Regions from separate parts of the Achromobacter mucicolens genome, predicted to be linked through region 1. Evidence: predicted binding sites of a transcription regulator. Region 1 holds the regulator's gene; each other region holds the start of a gene.

Region 1 (7,448 bases):
GTTTGATGCAGCAGGCTTACTGCAAGGTGCGGGTGAAGACGAACTTGCCGTCCTGCCAGTCGACCGGCACCACGTCGCGCGGGCCGAACCTGCCTTCCAGGATCAGGCGCGCCACCGGGTTCTCGATCTGCTGCTGGATCGCGCGCTTCAAGGGGCGCGCGCCAAACACCGGATCGAAGCCGGAGCGGGCCAGTTCCGCCAGCGCCGGTTCGGTCACTTCCAGCCGCATTTCCTGCTTTTCCAGGCGTTCGCCAAGGCGGCGAAGCTGGATGCGGGCAATGGACTCGATGTGCTGCGCTTCCAGGCCATGGAACACCACCACTTCGTCGATGCGGTTCAGGAATTCCGGCCGCAGCGTCTGCTTCAGCTCGTCCCACACCACTTCCTTGACCACGTCGTACGGCTGGCCGGCCAGCGTCTGGATATGCTGCGAACCCAGGTTGGACGTCATCACGATGACGGTGTTGCGGAAGTCCACGGTGCGACCCTGCCCGTCGGTCAGGCGGCCGTCGTCCAGCACTTGCAGCAGCACGTTGAACACATCCGGATGCGCCTTTTCGACTTCGTCCAGCAGCACCACGCTATAGGGCTTGCGCCGCACGGCCTCGGTCAGGTAGCCGCCCTCTTCGTAACCCACGTATCCCGGCGGCGCGCCGATCAGCCGCGCCACCGAATGCTTCTCCATGAACTCGCTCATGTCGATGCGGATCATGTGCTCTTCGGAGTCGAACAGGAACTCGGCCAGCGCACGGGTCAGTTCGGTCTTGCCGACGCCGGTCGGCCCCAGGAAGAGGAACGACCCATACGGACGCGCCGGATCGGCCAGCCCGGCACGGGAGCGGCGGATGGCATCGGACACCAGCCGCACGGCCTCGTCCTGGCCCACCACGCGCTTGTGCAGGAATTCTTCCATGTGCAGCAGCTTTTCGCGTTCGCCCTGCATCATCTTGGACACCGGAATGCCGGTGGCGCGCGAGACGACTTCGGCGATTTCCTCGGCGCCGACGCGGGTGCGCAAGAGGCGCGGACGGGTTTCGTCGCCTTCCGCGTTTTCAGCGGCCTCGGCGGCGCCTACCTCGGCGGCCTTCAGGCGCGCCTCAAGGTCCGGCAGCTTGCCATACTGCAGCTCGGCCAGCTTGTCGAACTGGCCCTTGCGCTGCAATTCCGCCATCTCGGCGCGAACGTTGTCGATCTCTTCCTTGATGGCCTGCGTGCCCTGCACGGCGGCCTTCTCGGCCTTCCAGATTTCCTCGAAGTCGTTGTATTCGCGCTGCAGCTTTTGCAGCTCGTCCTCGATGACGCCCAGGCGGCGCTTGGACGCGTCGTCCGTTTCCTTCTTGACGGCCTCGCGCTCGATCTTGAGCTGGATGATGCGGCGGTCCAGCTTGTCCATCACTTCCGGCTTGGAGTCGATCTCCATGCGGATGCGCGCGCCGGCCTCGTCGATGAGGTCGATGGCCTTGTCGGGCAGGAAGCGGTCGGTGATGTAGCGATGCGACAGCTCGGCGGCCGCCACGATCGCGGGGTCGGTGATCTCGACGCCGTGGTGGATTTCATAGCGTTCCTGCAGACCGCGCAGGATGGCGATGGTGGACTCCACGTCGGGCTCGTCGACCAGCACCTTCTGGAAGCGCCGCTCCAGCGCCGCATCCTTTTCGATGTACTTGCGGTATTCGTCGAGCGTGGTCGCGCCAATGCAGTGCAGTTCGCCCCGCGCCAGCGCCGGCTTGAGCATGTTGCCCGCGTCCATCGCGCCTTCGGCCTTGCCCGCGCCCACCATGGTGTGCAGTTCGTCGATGAAGACGATGTTGCGGCCGTCGTCCTGGCCCAGCTCTTTCAGCACGGCCTTCAGGCGTTCTTCGAACTCGCCGCGGAACTTGGCGCCCGCCAGCAGCGCAGCCAGGTCCAGCGACAACACGCGCTTGCCGCGCAGGGTCTCGGGCACCTCGTCGTTGACGATGCGCTGCGCCAGGCCTTCGACGATGGCGGTCTTGCCGACGCCGGGTTCGCCGATCAGCACGGGGTTGTTCTTGGTGCGGCGCTGCAGGATCTGGATGGTGCGGCGGATTTCGTCGTCGCGGCCGATGACCGGGTCGAGCTTGCCCTGGCGGGCGCGCTCGGTCAGATCAAGCGTGTATTTGGACAGGGCTTCGCGGTTGGCCTCGCCTTCCGCGCCGGAGACGTTTTCGCCGCCGCGCACGGCGTCGATCGCGGCTTCCAGGGCCTTTTTCTGCAGGCCCGCCTCGCGCAGGATGCGGCCGGCCTCACCCTTGTCGTCGGCCAGCGCAAGCAGGAACAGTTCGCTGGCGATGTAGGTGTCGCCGCGGCGGGCGGCTTCCTTGTCGGTGCGCGTCAGCACGCCTTGCAGGTCGCGGCCCACCTGGACGTTGTCATCGCCCTGCACTTGCGGCAGGGACTTGAGCGCCGTCTCCAGGGCGGGGCCCAGACGGTTTACCGCAACGCCCGCCCGCGCCAGCAGGCTGCCGGCGCCGCTGTCGGAATCCGACAACAGGGCGGACAGCACGTGGACGGGTTCGATATAGGGGTGATCGTTGCGGGAGGCCAGACTTTGCGCGTCGGCCAGCGCTTGTTGGAACTTGGTCGTAAGTTTGTCGAATCGCATAATGGTCGTATTGGCTTGTGGGGAGCCTGACCGATACGTGCCGGCTGGCTCGATAACCTGAATATGTGGCCGGATGAGACAATTTCAACACCCGGCGCCCCTCATGGTCGTTTTCGACGTGCAGCAGCAAACTTATCGATGAGCATATACGTTTTTGTGTACGGAACCCTACGGGCAGGCGAAATCAACGACCTCGCCCGGGCCGCCGCACGGCGCGGCCTGCCCCCGGCCAGCCATGTCGGCGCCGCCAGCGTGCCCGGCATGCTGGTCGATTTTGGCGACTGGCCCGGACTCATCCCCGTGGACGACGGCAGGCGGGTCCGCGGCGACGTCTTCCGCGTCGGCACGGCGCTGCTCGCCCTGATGGACGAGATCGAGGAATACGAGCCCGGCAAGCCTTGCTGCTTCGTGCGCAGGACGGTCTGCGCCCGCCTTGAAGGCCCCGGCGAACCCCTATTGCTGCACTGCGAGTACTACCCGATCGATCCCGCGTGGCGGGCCACGGCGATCGATATCGCCGGGGACGACTGGATCGTCCACCGTGTTTCCCGGACAACGCCGGACGACCGGAAGGGCCCCTCGTAAGACGTCCGTAGTAACAACGGACTACAATAGACGCCTGTCTCGTGCTTCACACCCGTTCCGGCGCCCGCCGCGCAATGGGCACTCTAAAGGTCATCGTATGCAAAAACGGGTCCCCATTGCCCCTGATGCCGCCCACTGTTCCACGTGCATGCTGGGCCATGTCTGCGTCCCCGTGGGCATGGCAGCCGCTGAAGTCGAAAAGCTGGACGAGCTGGTGAAAGAACGCGTCCGCGTCGAAAAAGGCAAGACGCTCTACTCGCTGGATCATCCGCTGGACGCCGTGTACGGCGTGCGCTTCGGCAGCCTCAAGACGCAACTTGAAGACGCCACCGGCCAGATCCAGATCACCGGCTTTCACCTGCCCGGCGAGATCGTCGGCATGGACGGCATGCTGGACGGCAAGCACGTGTCGGCCGCCGTGGCGCTCGAAGACTCCGAGGTCTGCGTCATCCGCCTGAACGAAGTCGATCGCGTGGCCTCGCACCTGCCCTCGCTGCAGCAGCAGTTCCGCCGCCTCATGAGCCGCGAAATCACGCGTTCGCACCAGATGCTCGCGTCGCTGGGCTCCATGCGTTCGGAACAGCGCCTGGCCGCTTTCCTCCTGAACCTGTCGCAGCGTTATGCCTCGCTGGGCTATTCCTCGACCGAGTTCGTGCTGCGCATGAGCCGCGAAGAAATCGGCAACTACCTGGGCCTGACGCTGGAAACGGTGAGCCGGCTGTTCTCGCGTTTTGCGCGCGACGGTCTCATCAAGATCAACCAGCGCGAAGTCCGCATCCTGGACCTGCCGGCGCTCAAGCAACTGCTGGGACACGAGAGCTGCTGAGCAGTCGCCGCGCCATGCGTCGGGCGCCTGCCCTCCTGCCTGCCGCGCTGGCGGTGGCCGCCGTGCTGGCATTTGCCAGCGCGCACGCCCAGACGCCGCTGCCGGACCCTTACGACTACGACGAAGCCACGCCCGCGCCCAAGCGCGCGGCGCCGCTGCGCTGGCAGACCGTTGAACTGGGTCGGCCCGGTCACCGGTACAAGATGCCGGTCTACGCCAACCGCGACTTGACCAAGGACGATCTGCGCGGCATCAAGCAGGTGCTCATCGTCATCCACGGCGTCAAGCGCGACGCCGACCAATACTTCGAAACCGCCGCGGCGCTGGTCGCCGCCGACCCGGCGCGCGCCGGCGACACGCTGGTGCTCGCTCCCCGGTTTTCCGGCTCCATCGACTCCGGGTTTGCCGGCATGGCCGCCTGGCGCAAGGCCAGCTGGGAAGACGGCCAGGAAAGTATTCAGGCCGCAGGCCGCCCAGCCCCCGTCGCCTCGTTCCAGGTCCTGGATGATTTGCTGCGCAGCCTGAACGACCGCAAACGGCTGCCGTCGCTGACCGGGCTGGTGCTGGCCGGCCATTCCGCCGGCGCGCAACTGGTGCACCGGTACGCGGTGCTGAACAATCTGGATGGCGCACTGCGCCGCGACGGCCTCACGCTGCGCTACGTGATTGCCAATCCGTCGTCCTACCTGTACCTGACCAACGAACGGCCCCGCGCCGACGGCAAAGGCTATGCGCCGTACGAGCGCGGCATCTGCCCGACCTACAACCAGTACAAGTACGGCACCGACAAGCTGCCCGCCTACGCCCGCGAAACCGACGACGCCACGCTCTTCGTGCGCTACGCCGCGCGCGATGTGGTCTACCTGCTGGGCGGCGCCGACAACAACCCCGAACACCGCCTGCTGGACAAGGCCTGCGGCGCCGAAGCCCAGGGTGCCACCCGGCTGGCGCGCGGCACGGGCTACGTCCAGTACGAACACGTACTGGCCGCGCGCGGCGGCAAGCCCGTCACCCTGCGCCACACCGCCTTCGAAGTCGGCGGCGTCGGCCACGACGGCAAGCGCATGTTCGGGTCGATCTGTGGCGTTCGGGCGCTGCTGGGCGGCGACGCCCAGGCTAGCCGCACCGCCGCGGCCTGCGACATCATCAAGCCTCGCGCGAAATAAGCGCTCCCCCTAGGGAAATTCCGCAGCCTCCCGCCTTGACAGGCGTTCGTGGCAGGCCTAAAACTTAACCTTATGGTTAAGTTAAATGATGACGCCCTCGATGCCATCTTTTCCGCGCTGGCCGATGGCACGCGGCGCCGGGTGCTGGCCGACCTGGAAAACGGCACGGCCTCGGTCAGCACGCTGGCCCAGCCGCATGCCATGTCCCTGCCCGCTTTCATGAAACACCTGCGGGTGCTGGAAGACGCCGGACTCATCGCGCGCGCCAAGGATGGCCGGGTCGTGAGCTGCACGCTGTCTCCCGCCCCCCTGGGCGCCGCCGCCGGCTGGCTGGCGCGCTACGAGAAGTTCTGGACGGGCCAACTGGATTCGCTGGCGCGATACCTGTATCACGAAGAGGAAATCCATCCATGGAAAACCGACTCTCCCCCATCGAGTTGCGGCTCCAGCGACGCTTTGACGCCCCCGTCGAACGTGTCTGGCGCGCCTGGACGGACCCGCAAGCGCTGATGCGCTGGTTTGGCCCGGCAGGCACGCAGCGCGTGCTGCTGGCCGAAACCGACGTGCGGGCGGGTGGCGCCTATCAAGTGGGCTTCGTCACCGCCGACGGCGCGGAGCACCACGCCAGCGGCCGCTATCAGGAGGTCGCGCCGCATCGCCGCCTGGTGTTCACCTGGGCGTGGCGCGACACCCCGCAGGAAGTCTCGTTGATCACGCTGGAATTCACGGCGGCGGGCGCCGGCACCGACCTTGCCTTCCTGCAGACGCCCTTCGTCGACGAAGCCACGCGCGACGGCCACGAAGACGGCTGGTCGGGCGCCCTGGAGCGGCTGGCCCATCACCTGGCCGGCGCGGCCTGACGCTGAACCCGAGCCCGGGCCAACGCGCCCGGCACGAAGAGGAGACGTACGATGCAAACCGATCATCCCGTCGTATCCCGCCAACAATGGCACATTGCGCGCGAGGCGCTCTTGCGGCGCGAAAAGGAACTGACCCGCGCCACCGACGCCGTGACCCGCGACCGCATGGCCTTGCCGTGGGTGCAGGTGGACAAGTCCTACACATTTGAAGGCGCGCAGGGGCCGCAGCGCCTGCAGACCCTCTTTCACGGCAAGCGCCAGCTCATCGTCTATCACTTCATGTTTGGTCCGGACTGGGAGGAAGGCTGCGTGGGTTGCTCGCTGCTGGCCGACCACCTGGACAGCGCGCTCATGCATCTGCGGCACCATGACGTGTCGGTGGTGGCCGTCTCGCGCGCGCCGTACGCCCGGCTGGCCGCGTTCAAGGTCCGCATGGGCTGGGCATTTGACTGGTATTCCTCGGCGGACGGCGACTTCAACTTCGATTTCGGCGCGTCCGTGCCGCAGGCGGATGGCGCGGTCGAGGAACGTCCTGGAGCCAGCGCCTTTTTTCGTGATCCCGACGGCGAGATCTTCCACACCTACTCGGCCTTCGAACGCGGCGTGGAGCGGCTGGCGGGCGCGTACAACTATCTGGACATCGCGCCGCTGGGCCGCAACGAAAACGGCCCATATTTCGACGTACGCGACTGGGTGCGCCACCATGACCAATACGGCGACGCCCCCCGCCACACCTGCCACGGCCAGCGCTAAGCCGCCGGCCACGGCCGGCATGGCGGGTCTCTGGCTGGCCTGCCTGGCGGCCATGGGCGCCGGACTGGTCGTGGACACATGGCGCACGCCCGCCGCGCTGCTGGCCAGCGAATGCGGTGCGCCGGGCACCCTGGTGCAACTGGCCTGGCGGCACGCGGCGCTGATGCCCGCCAGTTCCGCCGCGATGGCGCTGGCAGCGCTGCTGCCTTGGTCCCGGCTTCCCTGGTCCCGGCGTCCGGGGGCAAAAACGCCGCTGGCAAGCCGCCTGCTATGCCTGATCCTGATGGCGATCGGAATGGTGCTGGGCGCGCGCCTGGGCGTTCAAACGGCGCAGGCGCTAGGTACCGCACCTTTTTGGGGAATGGTGTTGGGCATGACCGCCGGCATGGCCGCCGCGCTGTTGCCGGTGGCCGCGCTCAGCGCCTGGCGCCGGTAAGCGGTCGGACGGCGGGCGGCTGTGCCTCGATTGGCGCCGCGCCGGGCGCCTGGATCTCCAGCGCGGACGTCGCCTGCGCCACGCACGGCAGGATCCAGCCCTCTTCCTTTTCGTCCCGCGACAGGCCGGGCCATTCGATGCCATACACGACGGTTCCCTCGACCAGCAGGCATATGCAGGCACGGCACGTGCCATTGCG
Region 2 (7,448 bases), 890 kb from region 1:
GTGCTGGCCTGGCAGTTGGGCAATAGCGGTCCGGTGAGCCCGATGGGCGGACGCGCGGTCAAGCAGGTGCTCGATGCGGCCGCAGGCCCGGCGGGGTGCGATCTGAACCAGACCGCGCGCGTGCAGCCCTTCGTTGGCGTGACGGCCACGGAACTGGCGCGTCGCGCCGACGTGGCCCTTACGGCGGCCGGCCCGGCGCGCTGACCCACGCGGGCGCGCCGGCACGGCAGCCCGCCGCCGCCGTGTTGCCCGCCACGCGCGGTCGTGGCTTTCATTTGAGCGCAGCAAAAAAAACAGGCGCCCGAGGGCGCCTGTTCTGCTTGCCTGAACGGCAGGCCGTCTTACATGGCGTGGCCCATGTTGACGTTCATGTTGTACAGCACCCAGGCCGAACCACCGACGATGATGAAGATGATCATCACGGTGAAGACAAACGTGGCCAGGTTGTCGCGGGACGACTTCGATGCGCCCATGTGCAGGAAGTACACCAGCTGGACCAGCAGCTGGAGTATGCACAGCGCCACCACGCCAATGATGGTGGCGGTGTGGGACAGCGCGCCGTGCATCACCAGGCCGAACGAGCCGAAGGTGAGCAGCAGCGAGAGCACGAAACCGATGATGTAGGACTTCAGGCTGCCGTGATCGGCGGCGTGATCGTCGTGGCCGTGTGCGGCCGCAGCGGAGTGCGACATCAGAGGGCTCCCAGGAGGTAGACAAAGGTGAAGACGCAGATCCAGACGATGTCCAGGAAGTGCCAGAACAGGCTCAGGCACGCCAGACGACGCTTGTTGATCGAGTCCAGGCCATGGCGGCGGATCATGTCGAGCATGACGATGATCCAGATCAGGCCAAAGGTCACGTGCAGGCCGTGCGTACCGATCAGCGTGAAGAACGCGGACAGGTAGGCGCTGCGGCCCGGACCGGCGCCGATGCTGATCAGGTGATGGAATTCATAGATTTCCATCGCGATGAAGCCCGCGCCGAACAGGAACGTGACCATCAACCAGCCCATGGCACGGCTCTTGTTGTTGGCGTGCACGTTCAGGTTGGCCATGCCGAAGGTGAAGCTGGACACCAGCAGCAACAGCGTTTCGACCAGGACGAAGTTCAGGTCGAACAGTTCCTTGCCGGACGGTCCGCCCGCGGTGGCGTTGGACAACACCGCGAACGTGGCGAACAGCACCGAAAAGATCAGCAAGTCGCTCATCAGATAGACCCAGAAACCGAAAACGGTCTTGGATCCATCGTCGTGATGCGCGTGATCGTCGTGACCCGCGTGGGGGTGAGTGGCTACGGCTTGAATCATGGCTCAGGCGGCCTTCTGCATTTTGTCAAAGTGAGCGTTTTCGATGCGTTCGACTTCCGCGGCCGGGACCCAGTAGTCGACGTCGCGGTCATAGGCGCGAACGATGAACGAACCGATCATGCCCACGAGGCCGGCGATCGACAGCCACCAGATGTGCCAGATCAGCGCAAAGCACATGACCAGGCCAAAGGCGCCAATCCAGACACCAGCGGCGGTGTTCTTCGGCATGTGGATGTCTTCGTACTTGGCCGGGCGCTTGTAGGCCTTGCCGCTTTGCTTGTCTTCCCAGAACTGGTCCAGTTCATCGACGTGAGGAACGTGGGCGAAGTTGTAGAAAGGCGCGGGCGACGAGATCGACCATTCCAGGGTGCGGCCATCCCAGGGATCGCCGGTGACGTCCTGGTTCTGCTTGCGCTGACGCACGGAGACGAACACTTGCTGCAGCAGGAAGAAGATGCCCAGCATGATCAGCGCGGCGCCAGCCAGCGCGACCAGCAGGTACGGCTGCCATTCGGGGTTGTCGTAGTGGTTCAGGCGGCGCGTCATGCCCTTGAAGCCCAGGATGTACAGGGGCATGAAGGCCAGGAAGAAGCCGACGAACCAGCAGTAGAACGAGTAGCGGCCCAGACGTTCGTTCAGCGTGAAGCCGAACGCCTTCGGGAACCAGTAGATCATGCCGGCGATGCAGCCGAACACCACGCCACCGATGATGGTGTTGTGGAAGTGCGCGATCAGAAACAGGCTGTTGTGCAGCACGAACGACACGCCGGGGATGGCCAGCATCACGCCGGTCATGCCGCCGATGACGAAGACGATCATGAAGCCCAGCGTCCACAGCACCGGCGTCGTGATGCGCAGGCGGCCGCGGTAAATGGTGAACAGCCAGTTGAAGATCTTCGCCCCGGTCGGGATCGAGATGATCATTGTCGCTATGCCGAAGAAGGCATTGACGTTGGCCCCCGCACCCATGGTGAAGAAGTGGTGCAGCCAGACCAGGAACGACAGCACGCCGATGGCGGCCGTGGCGTAGACCATGGACTTGTAGCCGAACAGCGTCTTGCGGGCGAACGTGGCAACGATTTCCGAATACACGCCGAAAGCCGGGAGCACCAGGATGTAGACCTCGGGGTGGCCCCAGATCCAGATCAGGTTCACGTACATCATGACGTTGCCGCCACCGTCGTTCGTGAAGAAGTGCGTGCCCAGGTAGCGGTCCATCGTCAGCAGCGCCAGGGTCGCGGCCAGCACGGGGAAGGCGGCGACGATCAGGACGTTGGTGACCAGCGAGGTCCACGTGAAGATCGGCATCTTCATCAGGGTCATGCCAGGCGCGCGCATGCGCAGGATGGTGACGATGAAGTTGATGCCGCTAAGCGTTGTTCCCAGACCGGAGATCTGCAGCGCCCAGAGGTAGTAATCCACCCCCACGCTTGGACTGTAGTCCAGCCCGGACAGCGGCGGATACGCGAGCCAGCCGGTCGCGGCGAATTCGCCCACGAACAGCGAGATCATCATCAGCGCGACGCCGGCGCCGAACAGCCAGAAGCTCAGCGAGTTCAGGAACGGGTACGCCACGTCGCGGGCGCCGATCTGCAGCGGCACGACGATGTTCATCAGCCCGGTGATGAAGGGCATCGCCATGAAGAAAATCATGATGACGCCGTGGGCGGTGAAGATCTGGTCGTAGTGGTGCGGGGGCAGGAAGCCGGCCGAGTCTGCTGACGCGACGGCAAGCTGCGTGCGCATCATGATGGCGTCGGCAAAGCCGCGCAGCAGCATGATGAGCGCAACGATGATGTACATCACACCGATGCGCTTGTGGTCGACGGTGGTGAGCCACTCCGTCCAGAGGTACTTCCACTTCTTGAAGTAGGTGATGGCGCCGAAGACCGCTAGGCCTCCCAGGCACACGGCGGCCAGCGTAACCATGACGATGGGGTCATGGTACGGAATGGCCTCGAGGGTGAGTTTCCCGAGCATTGTTAGTTGATTCCTGCGATCAGATTATTCGACGTGGAGGTGCACGTGGCGGAGTCCACGCCGGCCATCTTGGTCATCGTGCTGCCCAGAATGAAATCAAACATGGCGGGCGGCGCCGACGAGTACTTCACGACCGGATTGCGCTCGCTGCGCTTGGTCAGTTCCGCGTAGACCTCGGGGGTCAGGGCGGTGGGAGAAGCCTTGGCTTCCTTGATCCAGTTGTCGAATCCTTCCTGCGACATGGCGTGGGCCTTGAAGCGCATGCCCGAGAAACCGCCGCCGCTGTAGTTGGCCGAAATGCCGGCGTAGGTGCCGATTTCGCGCGCGTTCAGGTGCAGCTTGGTTTCCATGCCGGCCATCGAGTAGATCTGGCTGCCGAGCTGGGGGATGAAGAAGGAATTCATCACCGATGCCGACGTGATCCGGAAGTTGACCGGAACGTCCACGGGGAACGCGATCTCGTTGACCGTGGCGATGTCGTACTCGGGGTAGATGAACAGCCACTTCCAATCCAGGGAGACCACCTCGATGGTCACCGGCTTGTGTTCGGACACGAGCGGCTTGTAGGGATCCAGCGCGTGCGTGGAGCGCCAGGTGATCACGGCCAGGATCGCCACGATGATGCAAGGGACGGTCCAGACGACGGCTTCGATTGCCGTGGAGTGAGCCCACTTGGGCTGGTAGTCGGCTTTGGTGTTGGAAGCGCGGTACTTCCACGCAAAAGCCACGATCATGATGAGGACGGGAATGACAACGATGAGCATGAGCCCGGTCGCCGTCAGCAGCAACGTCTTTTCCTGGATGCCGATATCTCCCTTGGGGGAGAGGATTTCCATGTTGCAGCCGCCAAGCAGCATGACCGCGCCGACGCCAAATATGCGCGTAAGGGTCGCAAGGAGGGGGTGTTTCACGTACAGCCTTGGATGGAAAGGTGGGAAATGCTGCAGAGCAGCAGACTGGAATGCTGCTAGGCAGCAACCTCCATCCTATCGGTTTGATTTTGGTCAAGCGTGCGACGAATGGTCGCATTGCCTGGGAGGAATCCGGCCCAAGGGCGTCGGATTCAGGGTTTTCCTAGGGGAGTAGACGCCCCGAGGGGAGGGGGGGGGGGTGCGACGATATGTCGCACCTGCACACGGGGGTGTTGTAAAGATGTGTCGCCCCGCAGCATTCAATCCGCGATGACTTCGCGTTCCGGCCCCGGTTTTTTTGCCAGCTTGCGCTGAAGCGAGCGCCGGTGCATGCCCAGGAGGCGCGCCGCGGCGGAAACATTGCCGCCGGTCTCGTGCAGGGCCTGATGAATGTGCTCCCATTCTAGGCGGTGCAATGGGGTCATGGTCGTTTCGATCGTAACCGTTTCTGGCTTCACCAGACCCAGCGTGCGCAGGATCATGGGCGCCGTGGCCGGCTTGGGCAGATAGTCGTCGGCGCCGCGCTTGATGGCTTCCACGGCGGTCGCCACGCTGGCGTAGCCCGTGACCAGCAGGATGCGCATGTCTTCGCGCAGCGCGCGCAGCGGCCGGATGAGGGTCAGGCCGGAGTCTTCGCCCAGGCGCAGGTCGACCAGGGCAAAGGCCGGACGGATTTCTTCGGCCACGCGCAGCGCCTCGGCGATGCCGGTGGCGGTGCGGGTTTCCAGACCGCGGCGCGACAGGCTGCGTTGCAGGGTGCGCACGTAGAGTTCGTCGTCGTCGATCAGCAGGCCAAGATCGTTTGCATTCATCACATTCAGGTCCCGGGGTTGCCGAGAGGTAAATAAAAGCGGATGCGGGTGCCGCCGCCTTCGGCCGCGGTCATCGTCATTTCGCCGCCCAACTGCTCCACCGTGGCATGCGAGAGGGCCAGGCCCACGCCCAGTCCTCCCGGCTTGCCGCTGTTGAACAGGCTGGTCGCCGGCAGCATGGCATGGTCGGGATCGAAACCCCGTCCGTAATCGCGGACTTCGCCACGCAGGGCGCCGTAGCCGTATTCCAGGTGCAGGTCCACGCGGGGCGCGTCGGCGGCCTCGCCCGCGTCGGCAGCGTTGTTCAGCAGCGCCTGCAAGAGGTGGGCGATGGCCGGATCGACGCGCAGGCTGGTGGGCAACGTGCCCGAGCGCTGCAGGTCGATGGTCGGGCGGATCAGGCGCCATTGCCCCACCACACGAACCAGATCCACGGCGGTTGGGACCGCCAGATTGCGGATCCGTTCCCGGCACAGGGCCAGAAGCTGGCTCAGGGTGGTGACGTCGGCCCGCAGGTCTTCGTCGTCCTGGACTTCGGCGGCAATCTCGTCAGTCAGCAGCGTCATGGTGGCGAGCGGCGTGTTCAGCTCGTGCGCCATGGCGGCCGCGTGCGTGGCCAGGGCGACGATGCCCTCGTTGCGGGTGAAGCGTTCGCGCAGGCGGGCAAGCTCACGCTCACGGGCGCGCATGTCGGCGGCCAGCCGGGTCGAAAACACCAGCACGACCACCACCGAAATCAGGAAATTGGCACCCAGGCCCCAGAGCAGCAGGCTATGGGGATCGACGTCGCCGCGCAGGGGCTGACCGAAGATCGCGGCGGCGCCATAGCCCAGCACGCCGGCCAGCGCGGCCGCAAGCGCCCAGTTGCGCGGCAGCGCCAGCGCGGCCAGGGCGGTCAGGATCAGGAACATCGTCCCGAACGGGTTGCTGATGCCGCCGCTCCAGCCCACCATCCAGGCGAGCACCGCCATGTCGACAAACAGATGGCCGAAGGCGGTGGCGTGGGAGAGGTCGCGCGGGTGGCGCAGGCGCAGGCTGGCGTAGACGTTGAAACCGATCAACAGGCCCACGCCCAGCCACAACGGTTCCAGCGGCAGATCCAGCCGCAGCAGGCTGCTGACGAGCAGGATGGTGGCGGCCTGGCCCGCGATGGCGAGCCAGCGCAGGCTGCAAAGGGTACGCAGGAATGAAAAGGCGGAACTACCGGGCATATCCAGATACAGAGGCGCCGGCCAGCCTGCCGGCAGTTACGGGCGCCCGGCTGCGCGGAACGCTGGCATCCTGAGCGCGGCGGCGGTGGCCGGCTGCCGCCTGGCCGGGTGGGCACGGGCGGCGGATGTGCAGGCATTGTATGGCGAATCGGAGCCAGCCGCCGGGCCATGCCCGGCGTTATGCGTCCCTGATATCACCGGTCTGACTGAATGGCGCCCGTGCCGCGTTGGGGCACGGGCCACTATATATAGATCAGTGGCCGTGGCTGGCCGCCGGCGCGGCGGTGGCGTTCAGCGGCCGCGCCACCGCGTCCACGGGAATGCGCCGCTGTTGCTTGGAGCCGTCTTCAACGATCAGCGTCAGCGCGACATGGTCGCCGGCCGCGATGGGCTTGGCCAGGTCGATCAGCATCACGTGGTAGCCGCCCGGTTTCAGTTCCACCGCCTTGCCGGCCGGCAGATCGATGCCCGCCACCTGGCGCATCTTCATGACGTTGTCCTGCATGGCCATCTCGTGCACTTCCACGTGCTTGGCAGCCTGGGACTCCACGCCGACCAGCCGGCCGGATTCGGCGGCGGTCAGGCGCATGAACGCGCCGGTCGCGTGCTGGTTGGGCACCGTGGCGCGCACCCATGCGTCCTCCACGGTCAGTCCGGCGGTCTGAGCCAGCGCCATCGGGCCAAAGCCGGCCAGCGCCAATGCGAGCGCGGCGGCCACGGGTTTGATCGAAATCTTCTTCATGAGCGTTTCCTTGGATATTGGGTCAGAGGACGGTGCGCAGGTCCTGCGCGCTGTCCTGGGCACTTTGTTCGTGGCGCAGCGCGATGCGCAGCTTGCCCTGGGCATCGATGACATAAGTCAGCGCGGTGTGGTCCATGGTGTAGGAGGAACCGGTGGGCACCTTCTGGAAGAACACCTTGAACGACTGGGCGGCGGCGCGGGTCTGTTCGGCCGTGCCGCGCAGGCCGATGAAGCCGGGATCGAAGGCCTGGGTGTACGCGCGCAGGATCTCGGGCGTGTCGCGCTCGGGGTCCACGGTGATGAACAGCACGCGCAGCTTGTCCGCGTCCGCGCCCAGCAGGGACTTGATCTCGACGGCGCGGGTCAGCGCGGTCGGGCAGACGTCCGGGCATTGCGTGAAGCCGAAGAACAGCATGATGGGGTGGCCCTGGTAATCGGCCAGCCGCCGCGTCTGGCCGTCGGTGTCCTGTAGCTGGAAGTCGCCGG
Region 3 (7,448 bases), 1.4 Mb from region 1:
GCATGGCGATGGCGTAGGCGGTGTAGAAGCCCGCGCCGCTCATGGTGCCGCCGTGCGCATCGGCCACGGCGCGCTTGCCGTGACTGGTGAAACGCTCGGCGAGGGACGCGATTTTCGCCGCCGGCACGCCGCAGAGCGAGGCGTACTCGTCCAGCGTCTTGCGGCGCGCTTCTTCGCGCAGCAGGTCCAGCGAGGTGCGCACCCGCAGCGCCGCTTGCGGACCCGCCAAGCCCGGCGCGACGACCGGCTCGTCGACAAACAGCGCGGCCGGCGAGGCCGTCGTGTGCGGCGCCAACGTGCCGTCCGCAAGACGCACGACGTAGACGTCCTCCCATTTCTCGTCCGCGTCGGCCGGGCGCGCCCAGCCCATATCGGCGCCACGCAAAAAGGCGCCCAGGCGCGGATGGCCCGGTTCGGCCACCACCAAGTGCGTGGCGTTGGTCCACGCCGCTTCGCCCGCCGCCTTCATGGCGGCGGGGCCCGGCTGCGCCAGCATGCGCGCGTCGAACCGTTCGTTGTCCAGAATCCAGCGGATCAGCCCCATGGCCAGCGCCAGATCGCTAGCCGGATTGACGGGCACCCATTCATTGCCCGATCCCGCCGACAGGCTGGACGAGGCCGGCAGCACGGGCGACACCACCACGTAGCTGAATCCCGATTTCTGCGGGCGCACGCGCGCCTCGGCCAGCTGACGGGCCTGGCGTTGAAAGGGATTGCCCGCCTGCGCCGGCGCCGCGCCAATGAAGAGCCCGAAACGTGCGTTGTCCCAGTCCGGCTTGCCGTGCGGCATGCCCTTCAGGTCGCCCAGCGCCGCGCCCGCCCCCACCCGGAAACTCTGCCCGCAATACGAGCCGTGATTGCTGAAGTTGACGGTGCCGAAGGACTGCCCCGCAAAGCGCTGGATCAGCGGCGTGCGCCCCTCGTTGGAGGCGTCGGTGAACAGGAACTGGTTGACCTTCGCGCCGTATTCGGGATTGTCGGGGTCCAGCGGCGTCTCGCGGTCGCAGATCGCGCGCAAGCCGTCCACGTGGCCTTCGCCAAACAGATCGCCGCCTTCACAGACTTCCTCGACCAGTTGCTCGAAGCTGATCGTCTGCCACTTGCCCTCGCCGCGCTTGCCCACCCGCTTCAAGGGCTGCAGCACGCGATACGGGCTGTCCATCTGCTCCAGCATGGCCGAGCCGCGCGCGCACGAGGTGGCGCGCCCTTCCAGGCCGCTGTCGCCGCCCAGCTGCGCGTAGACCTCGCGCACCGGCGTCTCCATGGCCGCCGGCCGTGTCGTGGCCAGCGGGTGATACGGATTGCCAGCGACGCGCAGGATGCGGTTCTCGGCCGTGTCCACGCGCAACCGCACGCCGCATTGCGTCCAGCAGCCCAGGCAGCTCGACGGGCTGACCGTCTGCCCCGGCTGGGCGCTGAGCGCACCGGTCAGCGGGTCGATGCGGAACTCTGGCGGCAGCGAGTTGCCGCGCACGGCATGCGCCGTCGGCACGCCGGCCGTGCCCTGCGCCAGCCCCTTGACCGCCTTGACCACCGTGTCGCCGTAGCCCGCTGCAAACGCCGCCATGCCGCCGGCCGCGAGGCCGCCGCGCATCATCAGCTTGCGCCGGGCCTCGTCGCGAGGCAGATCCGCGCCATCGTCCGCGGCGCCGGGCTTGTCGTCTTTGTGTTGCTTGTCCATTGCGTTCTTTTCCATGTGCTTTCGTCTCGGCGCGCGCTCAGGCGGCCACGGCGCGTGCGCGCGCGGGGGAGATGTCCAGGGCCCAGGTCACGGCGGTGATCAGCGCCACGCACAGCCCCAGCACGCCCACCATGCCCAGCAGCCCATCGCTGCCCCAGGGCATGTCGTACAGGTACAGCCCCGCGCCGTACTTGGGCACACCCTGCACGCTCATGAAGACCACCCACCGGAAGATCCACGCAGCGCCCAGCATGGTCAGCGCCAGCACGGCCGACGGCAGTGGCGCGGCCAGCGTGCGCGCCGGCCGCTGCAGCAGCGCGACGATGCAGAAGGCCGTGATGACCGCGCCCGCCAGGCTCAGGCGCCAGACCGGAAAGTCCGCGAAAAGCCGCAGCGCCGCCTCGAAAGACGCATCGAGTCCCGAGAGGCCCAGCAACACCCACGCCCCCGCGCCCATCGCCATCATCACGACCGCGATCACGCTCAGCCGGCGCAGCATCGCCACCGGCTGCACGCGCAGGCCGCCGGGCAGCCAGCGGCCCACCAAGAACATCGCGCCCAGCGCGCCCAGCCAGGCGGTCAGCGCAAAGTTCACCGGCAGGAACACGGTGTGCCACAAGGGCCGCGAGCGCAGCACCATCACCTCGGCGCCGGTGTAGACCAGAATGGACAGCGCCGACAGCGCCAGCGCGGCCGCCACCACCCGAAGCCATCCCATCCGGCCGCACCACCACACCGCGCAGAACAGCAGCGCCAGCGTCACGAAGACCGGCAGCAGCAGTGCCCCCAGCCACATCCACGACCACGGCGTGATGTGCGCATAGAAGTGCCAGAAGCGGCCTGGCTGGTGCAGGTCGGCCAACAGCGACACCGGCGCGGCGATGGCGCTGACCAGCAGCACCGTCACCGCCGCCGGCAGCAGGCGGCGCGCGTCGGAGTCGGCCCGGCCGAAGGCCGCGAAGGCGGCGGTCAGCGCGGTTGTGGCGCTGATGCCGATAAGAAAGAAATACTGCACGGCCCAAGGCAGCCAGGCGGCGTCGTAGACCGGTGTGAGCAATTCAGAGATTTGCATGAGTGTCCCCTTCCTTGGCTCAGTGGCCGCCCGCCAGGCGCACGCCGGCCTGGCCGTCGACCTGGTGCACGAACGCATCGGGCAGGCCGATGTAAAAGACGTGGGGATCGGTCTTCATCTCGGGCTTGAGCACCTTGATGTCGGCCTTGTGTTCGGCCAGCAACCGCGAAATGGCGCTGTCCGGATCGTTCATGTCCCCGATCACCCGGGCGCCGCCCACGCAGCTTTCCACGCACGCGGGCAGCAACCCGGCTTCCAGCCGGTGCTCGCAGAACGTGCACTTGTCGGCCGTCTGGGTCTCGTGATTGATGAAGCGCGCATCGTAGGGACAGGCCTGCACGCAGTAACCGCACCCCACGCAGCGCGCGTTGTCGACCAGCACGATGCCGTCTTCGCGCTGGAAGGTCGCCTGCACCGGGCAGACCGGCACACAGGGCGGCTTGTCACAGTGGTTGCACAGGCGCGGCAGCATGACCATCGAACACGGCCCGCCCGCGTCGGGCGTGACCTCGTACTGCAGGACGGTGGTGCGGAACTGCCCGATGGGCGGCACGTTCTCCAGCGAACAGCTCACCGTACAGGATTGGCAGCCGATGCATTTGCGCATGTCGACAACCATGCCGTAGCGCTTGCCCGCCATGCCGGGCCGGCGCGGCGGCTGGCCATTGAGCCCGGGCGCGGCGTCGGCGTGGATGGGAATGACAGTGGCCGCGGCGCCCAGGCCGAGCAGCCCTTTCAGAAAGCCACGCTTGCCCGGCAGCGGTGTTTCCGGGGGGCTGGTGGGGGTGTGCATCGTTAAACTCCGAAACGTTTAGGTGTTACGGAAATTAACTTATCACTTGTAGTTATATAGGGTTTTGATAAGCGTCAATTGGGGGACGGAGTCAGGGTGGCGGCGGGCGTTTGGCCCGCACGACCCATCAGGGCGTTGGAAGCCTCAGCGCCGGTTCCCACGCCGCCAGCTTTTGCGCGAAGCTGGCCGAAGCATGCGCCGGACTGGTCGAAGGCAGTTCGAAAAACTGTATCGAGGCGGCTGAAGGCAGATTCGGCAACGCATGCCGCCGGAACATCGCCACGGCCTTCGCGCCGTTGAAACAGATGCGCGCGATCGAGGGATAGCGGTCCAGGAAGACGTTGAAATCGTTCGGCACCAGCGTGTCGCCCCGGATATCGGCGTCCAGGCTGCCCGGCCGTTCGCACGCCTGCAGCACATCCCACAGCGCCACGCGGTTCGCCAGCAATGCCTGCAACCGCTCGTCGTAACCCAGCCCGGCATCGAACCCGAAGATCCGCGCCGCCAGCGGCCAGAATGCGTTGCGCGGATGCGCGTAATACTGCGCCTGCCGCAGCGACGCCACGCCCGGCATGGAGCCCAGCACCAGCACGCGCGGGCCGTCCCCCACCACCGGGGCAAATCCCGTAACCACCGCCTCGCGCCGCGCCGCCGCGATGTCGTCCCTGATCTTGTCCATGCCCGGAAGGATACCCGCCGCGACGCTGGCCCGCCCGCCTGGCCCGTATTGATCGTTCGCCACATGGAACGGTGCTTATCAATCACGAGCACTACCGGGAATGCCGATCCGCCCTTATCTTCTTCCCTATGACGAACGGCCCCGAAGGGGCCGCGCAACAGGAAACCTCACCATGAAGAAGATCCTCGGCGTGCACGCCAGCCCCCGTCCCCACTGGGTGGGCGACGGATTTCCGGTGCGCTCCATGTTCTCGTACAACGACAAAGGCCGCGACACCAGCCCGTTCCTGCTGCTGGACTACGCCGGCCCCGCCGAATTCGGTCCGGCCAGCCAGCCCCGCGGCGTCGGCCAGCACCCGCACCGCGGCTTCGAGACCGTGACCATCGTCTACAGCGGCGAAGTCGAACACCGCGACTCCACCGGCAACGGCGGCGTCATCGGCCCCGGCGACGTCCAATGGATGACGGCGGCGTCCGGCATCCTGCACGAGGAATTCCATTCCCACGCCTTCACCCGCACGGGCGGCAAACTGGAAATGGTGCAGCTCTGGGTCAACCTGCCCGCCAAGGACAAGAAGGCGCCGGCCGGCTACCAGGGCATTCTGAACGCAGACATCCCGGTCGTGGACCTGCCCGACGCCGCCGGCACGCTCCGCGTGATCGCAGGCAATTACGCTGGCCAAGCGGGCCCCGCGCGGACCTTTACGCCGATGGACGTGTGGGACGTGAAGCTGGCGGCGGGCAAGACGGCGACCTTCCCCGTTGCCGCGGGCCGCAACAGCATGCTCGTCATGCTGCGCGGCACGGTGCTGGTCAACGGCGAATCCGTCGCGCGGGATGCGCAATTGGCGCTGTTCTCCAAAGAGGGCGAGGACATCACGGTCGAAGCGAATAACGACGCGGTGTTTTTGATCTTGAGCGGAGAGCCGATCGATGAACCCGTGGTCGGGTATGGGCCGTTTGTGATGAACTCGCAAGCGGAAATCGTCGAGGCGATCCAGGACTTCAATGCTGGAAGGTATGGGCAGATGGGTTAGGCGTTGCTGCACCGAGAACGGAAAAGCCGCGCACTGCGCGGCTTTTCGCGTTTTGGGCCCTTCCTGCGCGGGCTTGTTCGCTAAAGGGACCGAATCGACATTTCAAAGAAAAAAGAGAAATGCAGCGGCAATCGCCGTGGGCACCAGCGCACCAGACAACAACCCAAGCATGCCGACCGCACCATTGGCGAAACCGCCTCGAAGCAACGCCACGCCCGCCGGGTTGGGCGCGTTGGCGATGACGGTCAACCCGCCGCCAGCCACCGCGCCGGCCACCAGCATGTACTGCGCCTGGTCGGAAATTCCGTCAATGAGTGAACCCAGATAGGTCAGCGCGGCATTGTCCGTGATTGCGGTCAGCGCCAATGCGCCCACAAACAGCACGTTGGGTTCGAGCCCGCTCACGATGGGTTGCAACCACCATTGCTGCATGCCGCCCAACACGACCAGCCCTGCAAGAAAGAAGCCGACCAACAGCGCCTCTTTGATGATGAGCGGACTTTGGCTGGCCTTGTAAGCCTGCGTGTAACCGATGAAAAACAGGAACAGCGCCAGGAAGATGATCGGGTGGTGCGCGGTGAACACGACCGCGGCCAAGAAGAACAGGTGCACGGCGATAACGACCGGCGACATTGGCGCCGCGGCCTTCCTGGCCGACAACACATCCCCAGAACGCAGGTAAGGACGCAGCAACAGGGTCACGAGCGTGGCGTTGACCAGCACGGCCAGCGCCGCCTTCCAGCCAAACGTGGTGAACATGAACGCGCTATCCCACCCCCACGTCGAGGCCACCATCAGAACGGGCGGCGCCGCATAGGACGTCAGCGTCCCGCCGATCGAGATGTTCACGAACAGGACACCCAGCGCCAGATACTTCAGCCGCTCCGGCATGTCGCGATGGAAGACCTGCGGCGCCAGCATCATGGCCGCAATCGTCATGGCGGCCGGTTCGGTCACCAGGGATCCCGCCAACGGAACCAGCGCCAAGCATAACCACGCCTTGGCGGTCTGGTCCTGAACGGGCAGGACCCGAGCCACGCGTTCCACAAGCCGCATCACCACCGTCAACACCGGCAACGAGGCCGCGATGACCATCACGACAAATACGAAAGCCGGTTCCGTGTAGTTGCGCGATTCGGCATACGCCAGCGCCGTGCTGCCCGAGGCGGCCAACGCCATCAGAATGAGCAGGATCGCCGCCCAAAATCCAAAAACGACTTCGACCTCACCCAAGAGATGCAGCAGACCGCCATGACGTTTGCTGCGATGCGCCAGGCGCAGGAAGATCGGCGCGGAAAAGGTGTGCAGCAAGGCAATCGCAAAAACGATGGCGGCGAGGATTTGCAGACCGGACTCTGTCACGTTGGCGTTCCTGTGTGAAAAAGGGATGGGTGTTTGTGATCCGGCTGTCAGAACCGAGCGGACGAGACCCGCGCAACTTCCACCCAGAGGCGCGTCATGACGACATGCCTGACCAGGTCGAAAAGGTGCGCAGGCGCATTGGCGGGCACGAGAACACGCCGTATCAGTCCCTGCAAATCCACGCGCACGCACGGCTGAGATGCGGGCCGCCCGCGTTGGCGTGAAAGCGTTCGCAGGCGCACGCGGCTCTTTGAGGGCATGTCGATTTTCAGTACGGCGTCTTCCGGGGGCAGCACCGCGTGGTGCAGCGCGTCGATTGTCGTGCAGACATAGACCGAACCCGGATCGGCCGCGTCATCCTGGATTTGCCGGTTCCATTCCTGAGAACCGACCAAGGTTGCCGTGGAGCCGCGCTTTGGAAGGTCAAAGCGCAAATGGCTGAATTCAAGCAGTTCGATGAATTCCACAAAGGGAAGCTCGCGAACGACCGTCAGCGCCTGTCCGGCCTTGTTGGTGTCCTGACTCAGCCCCAGTTGCTTCATCACTCCCTCCTGTAAATAAAAAAAGGGGCCAGCCAGTGGCCCCCGAATATCGGCGCTTCGCCGCTTGGCGGTCAGGCGTTGGCCTGGACGCGCTCAAGCTCACGGACGCGCTTGCGATTGCGCACCGTCGAGAACACCAGCCAGGCGGCAAGCGCCAGGATCGCATAGACAAAGCCGGCGCTGATCGGACGATCAACGAAGACGCTCATGCTGCCGCGCGACAACAGCAACGCACGGCGGAAGTTCTCTTCGACCATCGGACCCAGCACGAAACCCAGCAACA
Region 4 (7,448 bases), 480 kb from region 1:
CATCCAGGACGCCGGAATCACGGACAAGCCCTGAGCGGGCCTGCCCCGTGTTCGCGGGCGTGCGTTCAATGCAGCTGGTCGGACCCTTCCGGCTGCAATTCCGACAGCGCCTTCCAGTCCGGATCCTGGAACATGCGCAATTGAATCGGATACACGGGGTGCCCTGCCAGGCACTTGTTGAACGCATCCAGAAACGCCTCGACATTCGGCGTGTAGTAGCGCCATTCTTTCTGATGATTGCCCGTCAGGCAAGCCACCTGCACGCCGGCGTCCGAATTCTCGAAGCCCTGCTCGACGGCTTCTTCGAAGCTGTTGGTGCGCTGCTTGTCTTCATCATTGGGCATGCCCGATTCGATGCCCTCGTACGGCCACGTGATGATGATCAGGTTCTCGTTGATCTGGCGGTCGGCCTCGGCCGGCAGACCGGTGCGAAAGCGGATGACGACCGGCAGTCCGTTGACGCGGGCTTCGCCCACCGCCCAAAGATCGCCTGGAAAAATGCTGGGCATTGCTTGAACTCCTTTTCACTACTTCGTCGAAACAGGCCACGAGTCTATCGCAAGCGGTCCAGACGGGCCGCGGGGCCCTTGCAGCGGCCCTGCGCAGGGGCCTCGGGGATGTTGACGATTGTCAATTTCGGGGTTTCTGGCCGATCTATGCTGGCGCTGCGCAGGCGTTGCGCGCAGTGAACCTTGTGCGATTGGCAATCGGGTGGAGATCGATCATGAACATGAAGACTGCGGCCATTGCCGCGATGCTTGCCTTGTCGGCCCCTGGCCTGGCGCTTGCCGCGCCGCCCTCTGACGCGCCCGCGCGCCCAGCCCAGCCTGCCTCGCCGGGCGGCAATGTCCAGGACTTCGACAAACAGGCTGCGCAAGTCAGGGATAACCTGGAAAACATGCAAAAGCAGATGGATGAGATCCAGAAGACCACCGATCCGGATGCGCGGCAGAAGCTCATGCTTGAGCATCGGCAGCTCATGCAGAACACCATGGGCATGATGCGCCAGATGTGGACGGGCGGCATGGGACCTTGCTGCGCGCAGGGTGGCGGCGGCCCCCATCATCGGGGAGGCCCGATGATGGGATGGAACGCCATGAGAGGCAATTACTCCGGACTGACGCCTGAACAGGTCCGGGAGCATCAATACATGCGCGACCAATACATGGGAATGCAGCAGCGGATGATGGAGCAGATGCTGCAGCAGCAACTCAATTCGGCCACGCCACAACGGTGACCGCCGCGGTGGGTGTGCGCCTGGCAGCGGCGACGCCAGTCGCGTCGCGGCGTTATCGAGCGGCCCCGCATGGCAGCGCGCCTGCCGCGCTCAGCGGCTGGCCCAGCGGCCGCAGTCCTCGCGCCACCGGCCACACCGTCACCGCGGCCAGCAGTGCCGCCGTCCATTCCCGGATGCCCAGCGGGCCGAATTCGAACAGCCCGCGCAGGGCAGGCCATTGCAACGTCAGGGCCAGCAGCGCCAGCGTCGCCGCGACCGCCAGCCGGGTGGCGCCGTCCCACGTGCCGGCATGCCGCTGGTGGGGCGAGCGGTTGTTGACCATCAAGGTCAGATTGCCCAGCACCAGCGCACAGAAGGCGGTGGCGCGCGCGGTATCCGCGGGCGTCTGGGTCTGCTGCAGCCAGGCGTAAAGAACGCCGGCGGATGCCAACAGCGCCAGCCCCAGGGCCAGGCCAATCAGGAAGGTTCGTAGTGAAAACAGCGGCTTCTCGACGGGCAGGGGAGGGCGGCGCATCAGGTCCGGCTCTGCCGCGACGGACTCGAAAGCCAGTCCGCACAGGGGGCCGATGACGATCTCCAGGAACGCCACATGGGCCGGGCGCAGCAGTTCCGGCCAGCCAAAGAGCAGTGGCAGGATCACCAGCCCGGCGATCGGCACATGCGCCGCGACGATGTAGACGATTGCCTTGGACAGGTTGTCGAACAGGCGGCGGCTTTGCCGGACCGCGTTCAAGATGTCCGAGAAGTCGTCGCGGGTCAGGACCAGGTCGGCGGCTTCGCGCGCGACATCGGTGCCACGCGCGCCCATGGCGATGCCGACGTGGGCCGCGCGCAATGCGGGCGCGTCGTTGACGCCGTCTCCCGTCATCGCAACGATGGCGCCTTGCCGCTTGAGCATCTGGACCAGGCGCAGCTTCTGTTCCGGCTTTACGCGCGCGTAAACGCAGGTGCGGCCCACCAGTTCGGCCAGATGCTCGCCGCCTTCCCGCGCCAGCACATCGCCTTCAGCCACGTAGTCCGCCGGAATGCCCGCCTGGCGGGCAATGGCGCGGGCAGTCTCCGGATGGTCGCCCGTCAGCATCAGCACGCGTATGCCCGCCGCATCGCACGCGGCGACCGACTCGGCCACGCCTTCCTTCAGCGGATTTTCCAGGCCCACCAAGCCCGCGAACTGCAGCGGCAGGTCGTCGGGCTGATCGGGAAGCCGCCCGTTCGGCCAGCGCCCGCTGGCCGCCGCCAACACCCTCAGCCCCGCCGCGGCCATGCGCTGGACCTCGGCCTGCAGTTGCGCCGTGCGCGCCGGGGACAGCTGGCAAAGCTTGAACACCGCCTCCGGCGCGCCCTTGCACGCGAGACGGGCGTCATCCGCTTGCGCCGTAGCCCAGACGTGGATCACAGCCAACCGTGCGGACGAGAAGGGATAGGCTTTAACCAGGGCAAGACCGCCCGCTGGTGGATGTCCGCCAAGCGACGCGGCAAAAATGCGAAAGGCGTCCTCCATCGCGTCGCCGGAATCGGGCACGCTCGCCAGCGCAAGCGTTTCGGCCAAGGTCATGGCCTCGGCCGCGCAATCCGCCGCCGCCGCGCCCGCGAGATCGGCGGCATCGATGCGCACTGAGCCAGCGTAAAGCGCGCGAACGACCATGGTGTTTGTCGTCATGGTGCCCGTCTTGTCGGCGCACAACACAGTGGTCTTGCCCATGGTTTCGACCACGCTCAGCTTGCGGACAAGCACGCCTTCGCCCGCGATGCGCCGGGCTTCCAGCGCGGAGAAGATGGTCACGATGACGGGGAAATCCTGCGGAAGCAGACTCATCGCCAACGCGATGCCCGCCAGCATTCCTTCGAACCATCCTCCCCGCATGTAGACGTACAGGGCCCAGGTGGCCAGCGACAGGAAGAACCCCACCCACATGAACCGCAGAATGAAATGGCGGGTCTGCAATTCCAGGGGCGCGCGTTCCGGCGTCAGTTGCCGCATCGACTGGCCCAGCGCGCCCAACCGCGTGTCGTCTCCCACGGCAAGAACGCGCAGGGTGCCGGTTCCCGACAGCACCAGCGTCCCGCTCAGCACCTCGGCATCGCCCTCAACCGTGCCCGATGGCCGCTTGTACACGGGCTGGAACTCGCCGGTAAGCGGCGACTCGTCTACCAGCAGACCCTCGCCGTCCGTCAACCGGCCGTCCGCGGGGACGCGGTTGCCTTCGGCAAGCAGCACCGCATCGCCAGGCTTCAGGTCGGCCGACGGCACCCAGTGGCGCTTGCCGTCGCGCAGCAGCAGGGCGCGGGGCGCGGCCAGACGATCCAATGCGTCAAGGGCGCGTGCGGTACGTAATGACTGCGCCACCGTCAGCGCAAAAATGACCAGTACAAAAAGCAGCAGCAGCGCCGCTTCCTGCCAGGCGCCCAGAAGTGTGTACAGGCCGCCGCCGGCCAGCAGCAATGCGAACATCGGATCCTTGACCAGATCCAGGCTGATCGAGGCCAGGGTGCGCTGATGGTCCGGCGAAGGCATGGCGCGTCGGCCTAGGTGATCAGCACCACCGGAATGTGAACGGTGTGCAGCACCTTCAGCGTGGTCGATCCCAGAAACAGGCTGCCGGCCGCGCCCAGCCCTCGCGACCCCATGACGATATGGTCGCAACCTTGTTCGGTGGCGTGTGCCTTGATGCATTCGGCAATGTTGCCCACCCGCGTCGCCTTTTGATAGATGATGCCCGAGCGATCCAGCAAGGCCTCCGACTCCGCGAGGGCGGCCTTGGCTTCGTCCTCATAGAATTCCTCGATGGCATCCGGCTCAAAGAACGCCAGTATCGTGCCGGAAGCAATGGGCGGCTGCACATTCAGCAGGTGGATGGCGCACGGGCCATGTTCGCGAACCTGGTCGACCACATAGTGCACGGCGCGCAGGGAATTGCCCGATCCGTCAACGGGGATAAGCACGTTTTTCACGACCCCTCCGATAGCAGTATCTGCCCGGGCCGCATGGCTCGGGCGTGATGCCATCATCGCGCCGATGCGGTCGTGGAAGTTGACGTCAGTCAAGCTTTCGCCCGATCGCGTGGGCGAGCGCGGCCAGGCCTGCGCGGGGCCCGACGTTTGTCCCCGATTTCTGCATGACAAAGGTCAATTTGGCGATTCCGGACGGGGGCAACATGGAGAGGCGGGCGAACCTCCCGCGTCTCATCCTCACGAAAAGGAGATAGCCATGTCGCGCTTGACGCAATACAGCCCATTTTCGAGCGAACCCTTCGCGGACGTCTTCCAGGCGTTCCTGCGGCCGATCCGGCAGAACGGGGAGGATCAGGCCCCCCGGATGGACATCGATGTCACCGAGGCAGGCGACAAGTACGTCCTGAAGGCCGACGTGCCCGGGATCGACAAGAAGGACATCACCGTGCAGATCGATGGCAACACGGTGATGATCTCGGCCAACAAGGAAAAGCACAGTGAAACGAAAGAGGCGGGAAACGTCATCCGCCAGGAGCGTTTCTGGGGCCAGGTTCAACGCTCCGTGTCGCTGGCCAGCCCCATCGATGAAGCGGCCGCCAAGGCGGTCTGCGAGAACGGCGTCCTGACCCTGACACTACCCAAATCGGCGGGAAGCCGGAACAAGACGCTGCAGATCGAATGACGGCGGTTTACAGCCATGTCCCTGTATAGACGGATCCTCATTCCCATCGACGGCAGCCAGACCGCCGAACTGGGGCTGGACGAAGCCATGCGTCTGGCCGTGTGCAACGGCGCTCGCATTCGATTGATCTGCGTGGTCGGGGAACTGCCCCTGTCCTCGCGGATCGGCGCGGATTGCTATTCCCCAAAAGAGGTGCGCATGCTGTCGCGCGAGCTTGGCGTTCAAGTGCTGCGCAACGCCGCGCGCCGGGTGCGCGCACGTTGCATCCCGGTCGATAGCGCGCTGTTCGAGGCAGGCGAACAATCCTTCGAGGAGCGCGTGGCCCAGGAGGCCGACGCGTGGGGCGCGGATCTGATCGTCATAGGCGCTCGCGGGGGGGACGGCTTTAATGCCATCCCCCGGGGCGCCGGGACCAGGAACGCCCGCCGCGCCGCGCCCATGCTGCTGGTGCACGAATCCGCGCGAAAAGCGCAACGCCGCTCAGTGCACGGCGGGCGTCAGGCCGAAATCGCCTCTAGTCTCGCGTATCTCGTCGACTCGTTCTGAATCCACCAGGCAGGCGGATCGGCCCGGTCAATCAATGTGCGGCAGCGCGCGCCGGCACGGCCCAGTCCGGCCGGCTCTCGCGTTCGGTGTCGACGATGATCAGATAGCGTCCGGCGCCATCGGCGGGCGTCCTGCCGGGTTGCAGCACCCACGGCGGCGCGACCAGATCGGCCGCGAGCTCGTAGTCGGCGTCCAGCAATCCGTAGCTGTCGAGCAAGCGGTTCAGGGTTGTCGGAATGCGGATGCAGCCTTTGGATTGCGGCGTTCCCAGCTTGGATTCCAGCAGGACGGGATCCGTCGCGTGCATCTGCAGCCGCATCGTGCTCACGCCGCCATTGCCCCATCCCCGCAATGCCTGCTGCCAGCCGAAGTCATAGACCCGCATGCCCTTGGCGCCGTAGCCCAGGATGCCATTCGCGTTCTTCGTGCCCTGGGCGCGGAAGTCCGGATTGGCCAAGGTATGCGGGTACACGCCCGTGGGCGTTTCAAAGTGATCGAACTGGCCGATCCTGCCGGTCGACACCGGCGCCGCGCCCACATGGACGGGCATGCCGATGGCGGGCAGCCAAAAGAGGAAGACCGCCTGCACCTTGGGATTGCGGTCGACCACGAGGGCGTACTGCGGGCCCAACAGGCCGAGCCCCGCTTCCTTGAGCATCCCCAGCGCCAGGCTTGCATAGCGGATCTGCTCGTCGGCCGGAACCGTCAGCGCGGGCGCAACGCGCAGCGCAAAGGTCTGCATGACGTCCTGCGGCGTGACCTGGGCCGGTACCGGGCTGGTCATCATCGCCGACAGGACGGCGCACCACACTGCAGCCCGCGCGGTGGCGGGGCCATGGCCCGATCCCCCCACGGAACTCGGCTTGTTTTTCATGGTGTCTCCGGCGCTTTCGCGTGCCAGGCCGCGGGGCCTGGCCATGCAATCATGATCGCGCGGCTGCCGCGGACGCGATTGACGCCGGTCAATCTCTCTTCCGATTGCGGCGTGCGTGCCGGCCAGGATGCGGCACGCGTGCGAAGGATCGTTCGACCAAGCCCCAGCGCAAGGGCCGCCGGTCAGCGTCGAATTCGTGATTTTGGTCAACAAGCGCTTGCCAGACAGGTTCAAGATGAAATCCATGAAGACAAGCGTCCTCGCCGTGTTGCTTCACCTGATTCTGGCCCTGCTGCCGGCTGGCCCCGCGTTCGCACAGCCGGCGGATTCATTGATGCCGGTACCGCCCGCCCTGTTGAACCGCGTTGATCAGGAAGCCGAGGCCACGCTGTTGCGCCTCTATCGTCTGTCGCCCGCGGCCAAGGCGCTGGTTGGCCGGTCATTTGGCGTGCTGGTGGTGCCCGCCTTGCACGCCGACGGAAGCATCCTGGGGATGGCCTATGGACGCGGTGTACTGATCGACGCCGCCGAGGGGCGCAATTACTACAACGTCATCGCCAGTCCGCCGGGCTCGGTGCTTGGGCTGAACGACAAGTCGCTGATCCTGGTCTTTTCGTCCTACCCGGCCCTGCGCGGGTTCCAGGTCGGGCCGGGGTGGGAAGAGGGCGCCAGCGGAACCATCCAGATCCTGGACGAAACCGCCATGGCCGCGCGCGAGCTGGTCGTTGAACCGATCGCGGGCTTCATCCTGTCGGAAACCGAAATGGTTCGAGGCCTGTCGCTCGAGGGCATGCTGTTCGTCAAGGTCCCGGTTTACATGTGCGCCGATCAAACCGATGCCTGCCGTGGAAAAACCGCAATCCCCTTCCCCCCTTGATGCTCGCGGCCATGTATAGACGGATTCTCATACCGATTGACGGCAGCTCGACCTCTGAATCGGGGTTGGATGAGGCAATACGCCTGGCCTTTCTCCATGACGGGGTCATTCGGCTGATCTGTATCGTCCAGCCTCAGCCGTCGTCCGGCGCGCCAGGCGCAAATTGCTATTTCCCGGCGGAAATTCAGGCGCTATTGTTTGAGCATGCCGCCGAACTGCTGCGCAATGCGGCAACAAAGGTGCGCGCCAACTGCATTGCCGTCGATAGCGCGCTCGTCGA

The links. Region 1 encodes FNR, which switches genes on or off when oxygen is low (the NO sensors DNR and NnrR bind a similar motif). Its sites were predicted from a motif close to TTGATNNNNATCAA; they were not measured.
Region 2: cyoA (ubiquinol oxidase subunit II) is a predicted target of FNR. The motif match lies at 4,281-4,294, and genes of this name have one in related genera.
Region 3: dsrO (sulfate reduction electron transfer complex DsrMKJOP subunit DsrO) is a predicted target of FNR. The motif match lies at 3,611-3,624, and genes of this name have one in related genera.
Region 4: QEP15_RS18120 (universal stress protein) is a predicted target of FNR. The motif match lies at 4,354-4,367, and genes of this name have one in related genera.

Annotation. Positions count from the first base shown of each region.
Region 1 is NZ_CP123364.1:3,475,283-3,482,730, forward strand. Features, by position in the region: gene clpB (ATP-dependent chaperone ClpB) at 17-2,623, opposite strand; gene QEP15_RS15845 (gamma-glutamylcyclotransferase family protein) at 2,762-3,208, shown strand; gene fnr (fumarate/nitrate reduction transcriptional regulator Fnr) at 3,306-4,034, shown strand; gene QEP15_RS15855 (hypothetical protein) at 4,049-5,200, shown strand; gene QEP15_RS15860 (ArsR/SmtB family transcription factor) at 5,273-5,710, shown strand; gene QEP15_RS15865 (SRPBCC family protein) at 5,611-6,060, shown strand; gene QEP15_RS15870 (DUF899 domain-containing protein) at 6,112-6,813, shown strand; gene QEP15_RS15875 (hypothetical protein) at 6,764-7,249, shown strand; gene QEP15_RS15880 (2Fe-2S iron-sulfur cluster-binding protein) at 7,230-7,448, opposite strand, start outside.
Region 2 is NZ_CP123364.1:4,366,369-4,373,816, reverse strand. Features, by position in the region: gene QEP15_RS20080 (ankyrin repeat domain-containing protein) at 1-204, shown strand, start outside; gene cyoD (cytochrome o ubiquinol oxidase subunit IV) at 342-692, opposite strand; gene cyoC (cytochrome o ubiquinol oxidase subunit III) at 692-1,306, opposite strand; gene cyoB (cytochrome o ubiquinol oxidase subunit I) at 1,310-3,286, opposite strand; gene cyoA (ubiquinol oxidase subunit II) at 3,289-4,197, opposite strand; gene QEP15_RS20055 (response regulator transcription factor) at 4,458-5,009, opposite strand; gene QEP15_RS20050 (HAMP domain-containing histidine kinase) at 5,015-6,220, opposite strand; gene QEP15_RS20045 (copper chaperone PCu(A)C) at 6,474-6,962, opposite strand; gene QEP15_RS20040 (SCO family protein) at 6,985-7,448, opposite strand, start outside.
Region 3 is NZ_CP123364.1:2,053,379-2,060,826, reverse strand. Features, by position in the region: gene QEP15_RS09380 (tetrathionate reductase subunit A) at 1-1,681, opposite strand, end outside; gene nrfD (NrfD/PsrC family molybdoenzyme membrane anchor subunit) at 1,719-2,753, opposite strand; gene dsrO (sulfate reduction electron transfer complex DsrMKJOP subunit DsrO) at 2,773-3,546, opposite strand; gene QEP15_RS09365 (DNA-deoxyinosine glycosylase) at 3,674-4,225, opposite strand; gene QEP15_RS09360 (pirin family protein) at 4,398-5,261, shown strand; gene QEP15_RS09355 (putative Na+/H+ antiporter) at 5,364-6,623, opposite strand; gene QEP15_RS09350 (hypothetical protein) at 6,671-7,165, opposite strand; gene QEP15_RS09345 (tripartite tricarboxylate transporter permease) at 7,237-7,448, opposite strand, start outside.
Region 4 is NZ_CP123364.1:3,955,844-3,963,291, reverse strand. Features, by position in the region: gene QEP15_RS18140 (tripartite tricarboxylate transporter substrate binding protein) at 1-34, shown strand, start outside; gene QEP15_RS18135 (DUF695 domain-containing protein) at 66-509, opposite strand; gene QEP15_RS18130 (hypothetical protein) at 725-1,237, shown strand; gene QEP15_RS18125 (cation-translocating P-type ATPase) at 1,290-3,752, opposite strand; gene QEP15_RS18120 (universal stress protein) at 3,764-4,282, opposite strand; gene QEP15_RS18115 (Hsp20/alpha crystallin family protein) at 4,446-4,871, shown strand; gene QEP15_RS18110 (universal stress protein) at 4,887-5,417, shown strand; gene QEP15_RS18105 (L,D-transpeptidase) at 5,449-6,291, opposite strand; gene QEP15_RS18100 (lipid-binding SYLF domain-containing protein) at 6,536-7,168, shown strand; gene QEP15_RS18095 (universal stress protein) at 7,168-7,448, shown strand, end outside.